One region of the Synergistes jonesii genome, then DNA from elsewhere that is predicted to be linked to it. Evidence: riboswitches for the same ligand, from Rfam matches in the RefSeq annotation. Region 1 holds a riboswitch; the other holds the start of a gene.
What was found. Region 1 has a riboswitch for molybdenum cofactor ahead of EH55_RS10135 (substrate-binding domain-containing protein). Riboswitches for the same ligand answer to the same signal wherever they lie in the genome.
Positions count from the first base shown of each region.

Region 2: it holds a riboswitch for molybdenum cofactor, as region 1 does, so the genes downstream of both, EH55_RS04295 (response regulator) here and EH55_RS10135 (substrate-binding domain-containing protein) in region 1, are expected to answer to the same signal.

Region 1 is NZ_JMKI01000038.1:9,883-13,286, reverse strand. It holds gene EH55_RS10145 (hypothetical protein) at 1-186, opposite strand, end outside; gene EH55_RS13590 (metallophosphoesterase) at 230-907, opposite strand; molybdenum cofactor riboswitch at 998-1,116, shown strand; molybdenum cofactor riboswitch at 1,326-1,446, shown strand; gene EH55_RS10135 (substrate-binding domain-containing protein) at 1,530-2,381, shown strand; gene EH55_RS10130 (ABC transporter permease) at 2,465-3,160, shown strand; gene EH55_RS10125 (substrate-binding domain-containing protein) at 3,183-3,404, shown strand, end outside.
Region 2 is NZ_JMKI01000016.1:53,550-56,953, reverse strand. It holds gene EH55_RS04305 (sialidase family protein) at 1-281, shown strand, start outside; gene EH55_RS04300 (class I SAM-dependent methyltransferase) at 352-1,122, opposite strand; molybdenum cofactor riboswitch at 1,333-1,450, shown strand; gene EH55_RS04295 (response regulator) at 1,527-2,222, shown strand; gene EH55_RS04290 (molybdopterin-dependent aldehyde oxidoreductase) at 2,517-3,404, shown strand, end outside.

The sequences.
Region 1 (3,404 bases):
GCTTTCGTCTTCCGCTTGTATCCGCAGAAAGACCAGCCTGCGCGCCGGCCCGTATTTTTTAAGCGAACTCTCCGGGTCCAGCGATATGAGCGCCCCCCAGGCGCTCAACTTGTGACGGATCTCAGTGACTTGTTCCGATATCTTCATGGCTATGGCTTCCGGCCCCGACCTTATCAGAGATATCATTTTGTCTTGCCTCCCTTTTTTGCCTCTTTTTGTCCGCGATCCCCTACAGCGAGACCCGCCTGCGCTGGAGCCGCGCGTCGTCCGTCCCCGGCGGATAGGGGATAGCGGTCACTTCGCCGCTGTATATGTGGATAAGGTACATTGCCTGCAGTCCGTTCAGGTACATATTGCCGTTGGCGCCTACACCGGAGGGATGCACCATGTTGTGCCCGTAGAGGTTATACTGCGCAGGCTCCGTCATGACGTCCTCATAGGTGTGCCCCGCGCGGAAGGAAAATTTTCCCAGCGAGAAGGAACCTGGGGTGGTCCAAATCTGTACTGAAGGGTTGTGCCTGTACGAAAGGAGCGTGGGGACGTCGTCGTGATTTCCGGTGACGACGATCGCGCCGTAATCCTCTTCGTCGAGAATCGCAAAAAAATCTTTGATTTTTTTGCGATAGAGGTCGATCAACCCCGGGCGTTTTTCCAGCTTCACATTGTCGACGAAGTCCCCAGTGTGGACTATCCACGCCGGCTTCAATCTGCGCAGGGCTCTACGCAGATAATGGTACATAGTCTGAGGCGTGTCGGAGATGTGGAGGACCATCTCGCGAGCGTCGATGCACGGCGGGTTGATGCCGAACCATATTCCGAGGTCGTCGAACTGTTTTATGATAGGACATGCCCTCATCTCTTCAAGCGTCGGCTTGGGAATGTTGGGCGGGATGCGCAGTGTAGTCATGCTATCGCCCCCATTTCGGCATAAAATTCTGCAAAAAAGCTTTTAGCGCTTGTCTTTTTCCAGCATTTATTGTACCATAAACGACAATGATAAAAAATGATTCTCCGAGCAGCCGAGCCTAAAGAAGGTGATCCATGGCTCTCCTGCCGACAGGGTCGTCGAGGAAACGCGGCGGCCTCCCTTTGGAAAGGAGAAGGGCTGCTCTGCTTATCGGGGGCCGTGCTCTGTACAAAGGGGTACGGCTCGTTTATTTATCAGGAACGTTTTAAACACAACAACTCTCCACTTCTGCGAGGAATGCCCCCAACATTCCTCGCCTAATTTCATTGTATATATTTTGTACGTATTGAAATAGCGCGCCGTGATAGTGTACAATAACGGCGTCGCAGGTTTTTGCCTGGCCTGCGGCGAAGCGTATGCGTCATAACGTCCCTGAAACTGTTCTTCCTACGGCCTTCCGGCTATGGAAGGCGGTCGTTAGGGCGGCCTTGGAAACGGGGCCGTCTCCCGTGATGGAAAGGGGATAGCGAAAGTGCGTGAACGTTCTTTTCCTTCCTCCCTGCCGCGCGGGTTTTATTATGGCCGCAATGCGGCACAAATTACACGAGGAGGGTTTTTACCCATGCGTATCAGCAGAAAGAGTTCCATTATCGCGCTGTGCCTTGTCGCCTGCCTGCTTGTCTTCGGCTCGTTCGCGACGGCGAAAGCGCCCGTGCTTCGTATGGCCACCACTACGAGCACGGACAACACCGGCCTTCTTGATTATCTCGCTCCTATCCTTTTGAAGGATACCGGCATAGAGATCCAGTGGGTCTCGGTAGGTACCGGCAAGGCTCTCGAATACGGGCGCAACGGCGACGTGGACGTCGTCCTGACTCACTCGCCTTCGCAGGAGGATAGGTTCATGGAGGAGGGCGCGGGGGTGAACCGCCGCAAGGTCATGTACAATGACTTCGTCCTCATCGGCCCCGCGAACGACCCGGCCGGCGTCAAGGGCAAGCCGGTCGTGCAGGCCTTCGCCGCGATAGCCGCCAAAAAACAGAAGCTCGTCAGCCGCGCCGATAAATCAGGCACTCACACGGCGGAGCTTAAGCTGCTCGAAAGGGCGGGCGTTAAGGACTTCGACAAGGCGGATTGGTACGTGCAGACGGGACAGGGGATGCTCAAGACGATAAACATCGCAGACGAACAGAACGGCTACGCCCTCTCCGACCGCGGCACGTTCATAAAGTATGAGGCGGGGCTTGAGGGCAGAAAGGGCCTCGTGATCATCTGCGAAGGCGACAAGGAGCTGCTCAACAGGTACAGCGTGATGGCGGTCAGCCCGATGAAGCACCCGAACGTTAAGTACGACCTCGCGCTCAAGTATATCGACTGGATCACCTCTTCAAAGGTCCAGAAGGATATAGCGGACTTCAAGGTCGAAGGCAAGCAGCTCTTCTTCCCCGAAGCCGAAACGCGCTACGGGCATTAAACCGGCTTTCGTCGACGGACAGACGCGCAGAAGCGCCTGTCCGTTTTTTATGACGGATAACGGCTGAACCGGGGGGTTGCTATATGGATTTTATCGCCCGCGGATTTGTGCAGGCTTTCAGGCTTCTGTACGCGCAGGACGAGGAGACGATGGTCATTCTCGCCACCACTCTGCGCTTGACCGCCCTTTCTATGGCGGCGATCTTGGCGCTTGGACTTCCGCTCGGCTTCGCGCTCGGCTATTTTAGCTTTCCAGGCAAGCGTGCCGTGCGCGCCGCGACCGATACGCTTCTTGCGCTGCCTACCGTCGTGATCGGCCTTCTGGTCTATGCGTTCATTTCGCGCCGCGGGCCTCTCGGCGGCTGGGAGCTCCTCTTTACCGTCGAAGGAATGGCTATAGGGCAGGTGATATTGGGCACGCCTATCGTAGCGGCTTACACCGCCTCCGCTGTCGAAGGGCTCGACTGCCGTCTGCGTCAGACGCTCCTGACCCTCGGCGCGTCGGGCGCGAGGCTCGCCGCGGCGAGCCTGTGGGAAGCCCGATTTCTGATTCTCACCGCGGCTCTCACGGCGCTTGGGCGCATCGTCGGCGAGGTCGGCTCGGCGATGATGCTCGGCGGCAATATCAAATGGCACACGCGGACCATAACTACTGCCATAACGCTTGAGACGGGCAAGGGCGACTTCGCGCTGGGAATCGCGCTTGGCGTGATTCTGATACTTATATCGCTGCTGCTTAACATATCGTTGTCTTTCCTGCGCCGCAGGACACAAAATTAAATGAGGATGGTGCTTTCACGTTATGAAAAAAATTAAAAGATTTATCGCGGCCGTCGTCTTTCTTCTTATCTGTGCGCCGGCCTTCGCCGGCACGATCAGGCTTTCAAGTACGATAGGACCGGTGGACGCTGGCATAATCCCGCTTCTTGCCGACAACTACAAGGCCAAGACGGGAACGGAATTCGTCATTGAAAAGGCCGGCACGGGCGCGACGCTGGAGAAGGCGAAGACGGGGAATTTCGAC
Region 2 (3,404 bases), on a different contig from region 1:
AGAAGGACGAATCTGAGCTGCTGATGACGCTCTGCTATCAGCGCGCCGGAAATTATAAATCGGACAGGGGCATAGCGTTCGCGTCGAGCAGGGACGGCGGCGTGAGCTGGCGCGTCTTCGGCGACGCGATCGAGCCGGGAAAATATAATTTCTGTAAAAAGAGCCTTTACAAGGGCTCGCTGCTGAAGGACGAAAGAGGGGCGTTCAGGCTTTACTTTTCTGGGCAGGACGAAGAGAATCACTGGTTCACGGCGCTGAAGAGCTCGGGGCTCCCGCTCTGAGCGCGCCTGCCGGCGCGATAAAAGAGCGCGCCCTTCGTATCGTCGATAGGCGAAGGGCCGCTCTAAATTTTTAAGCGGAGTACGGCTGTTCCTCGGGCTTAAGCGCGAGGAAGCGCAGACGCACGTAGTCGGCCGTCCAACCGTTCTTTTCGCTGTAGAGGGCCGGACGGCAGTAACCCTCGACCTCCTTGTAGAAGCTTTCGCGTTCGTCAGCTGTGAAGCCGGCCGTATGGCTGTGGGAAAAAACTTCGAGCCAGCCGCGCAGCCCCGCCGGCAGCTGTGTCGGGCAGTCGAAGCGCGCGATATATTTTATTTTGAAGCCCTGGCTTTCGAGAATCTGCGAGAAGGCCCCGAGCGCGGGGAACTTCCAGGGGTTGCGCGCCTTGTAGTCTATGCCGCGCTTTATCAGCGCGATCTTCATACCTTCGCGGATTATGCGCACACATCCCTCGCCGCCGCACTCCGCCGCGAAGCGTCCGCCGGGCTTGAGAAGATTCCAGACGCGACGCGAAAGCGCGTAATGGTCCGGCATCCAGTGAATCGCGGCGTTGCTCATCACCGCGTCGAATTTTTCATTCGTCTTAAGGGTCTGCGCGTCGGCGACGAACGCGTCGACGCCCTCCGCCTTCGCGGCCGCGACCATTTCGGCGCTTGAATCGACACCTACCGCCGAGCAGCCCGCCTCTGCGAGCTTCTTTGTCAAAATCCCCGTGCCGCAGCCGAGGTCGAGTACTCTTTCGCCCCTCTTCGGCTCAAGGAGCTTGATAACGGCCGCTCCGAAATTCGGCACGAACTCCGCGTTCCTTTTGTATTCTCCCGGATCCCATATTTGATTTGCCATTGACAGGCACCTCTTTCATAAAGCGCTGCGGCCGGCCGGCAATACGTTTGACGCCGCGCCGTTGGATTTTGCTCCGCCACTATTATAACCGACTTGCGCCGGCCCTGCGCCGGGTGTGAATCGTCGAACTGTATTATCTAAAAAGAGAGCGCCGAATCGCAAATTTTTCTTGACGTAAACATTTATTTTGCTATAATTTTAATTGAAATTAAAAGATTAAATCCCCGAGTCAAAGCCCCTGCGAATTTTATTCATGGGACAAGACCAATGGGTGTCTTTGGAAACGGAGGCGCCTCCCGTTTTGGAAAGGGGAAGGGTTGGCAGGCCGTATTTGTTACGCCTCTATGTATTTTCGCCGATTCTTCCGCGCGCCGGACATACCGATGAAGAGAGGATGAGCGAAAATGCAGAGTTTGAAAGTTCTTATAGCCGAGTCCGACCCGCTGCTCCAAAAATTGTATTCCGACGTGATCATAAACGACAGCTCATTCACGCTTCTTAAGTGCGTCTCGAACGGCGGGGAGCTTTTCGACGCGATGAAGTGCGTCGACGTCGATCTCGTGCTGCTCGACCTCTTCCTTAAAGACTTCGACGCCATGGCCGACTTGGACGAGCTGCGCAAATCCTACTCGCGCACCGATTACATAGTCGTCTCCTCCGGAGAGAATCCGGAGCTTGTGCGCAAGGCCCTCTGCATAGGCGTCTTCGAATTCCTCGTGAAGCCCTTCTCCTTCGACAGGTTGCGCGCCGCGCTGAAAAATTATCAGATATACCATCATTCGCTGACCGGCAGGACGCGCCCGTGGCAGCAGGAGGACCTTGACGCGCTGCTTGCGATGAAGAGCCACGATCCGTCGTGGAGCGCCAACCGCTCGATACCGAAGGGGTTGCAGCTGAAGTGCCTCAACGACGTCGAAACCTTCCTCAAGGAGCACGACGCGACGTTTTCCGCACAGGAGGTCGGCGAAAGCCTCGGCCTCTCGCGCTCGACGGCGCGCCGCTATCTCGAATTCCTTACGATGAGCGAACGAGTCGTCGTGGAATACGCCTACCGCAGGGTGGGAAGGCCCGAGAAGCGCTATCGGATGGCGCTCTTATAATTACAATACAGATGGAACTCAACGGCGTTATTAAAAACAAAAAAATGGACAAAAACGGGAAGCCCGGCGAAGCCAAAGGCTTCCTTTTTTATTTTCCGTGAATTTAATTGAGCACAACTGTATCAAAAAGGCACATAATGTTTCTTTTTTAGCCTAAATGTTGCGCCATTTTCTGAACTTATGTATGCTTTGTATAGAGAATTTAGACTTTTGTTGCAACAATGTTGCAATGAAGTTTAATGGCATTAAGCGTCCATCGTTTGAAAAAAATTAAAATGTGAGAGGAGTTTTCAAATGGCAAAGGAAATGTCAGCGGCTCAGCTATCAGCAAGCTATGTAGTCAAGAATCTTACCATCAACGGGGTTCCGCGCCGTGTGATAGGCAAGCCGGACGTAACGCTGCTTACAGTCCTCCGCGAACAGCTCAAGATGACGGGTACGAAGCGCGGCTGCAACTGCGGTCAGTGCGGCGTCTGCAACGTCATCTTAAACGGCAAGGTCGTCCGCGCGTGCATCACGCGCTGGAAGAGCGTTCCCGAGTTCTCGCAGATCACGACTATCGAGGGCGTAGGCACGCCGGAGAATTTGCACGCGCTGCAGTGGGCGATGATAGTATGCGGAGCGATCCAGTGCGGTTTCTGCACGCCGGGCTTCATCATGTGCGGCAAAGCGCTCCTCGACGAGAACAAAAACCCGACGCGCGAAGAAGTCCGCGACTGGTTCGGCAAGAACTGGATGGCCTGCCGCTGCACCGGCTACAAACAGATAGTAGACGCGGTGATGAAAGCCGCGGCGATCCTGCGCGGCGAAGAGAAGATAGAAGACCTCGCCAAGATGTACAAGCCGGGCGATTCCGTTTGGGGTTCGAGTCTCCCGCGTCCAAACGCGGTATACAAGGCGACGGGCCTTTGGGACTTCGGCGACGACGACCGGCTCAAACTGCCGGAAGAATTCCTCTTCGCCTATCCCTACGCGCTTGAAGGAGTCCGTCACGCGAAGGTCAACAAGATAGACGTCAGCGAAGCGGAAAAGAGCGAAGGAGTGAACTGCGTAGTAACTTACAAAGACGTCTTTGCCAACAGAGGCACAAACCGCATATACGGTCAGGTCAACTGCGCCTCCGCCCTCACGGACGGATGGGAGCACCGCATCATGGTCGAAGAGGGCGACAAGATCCGCCAG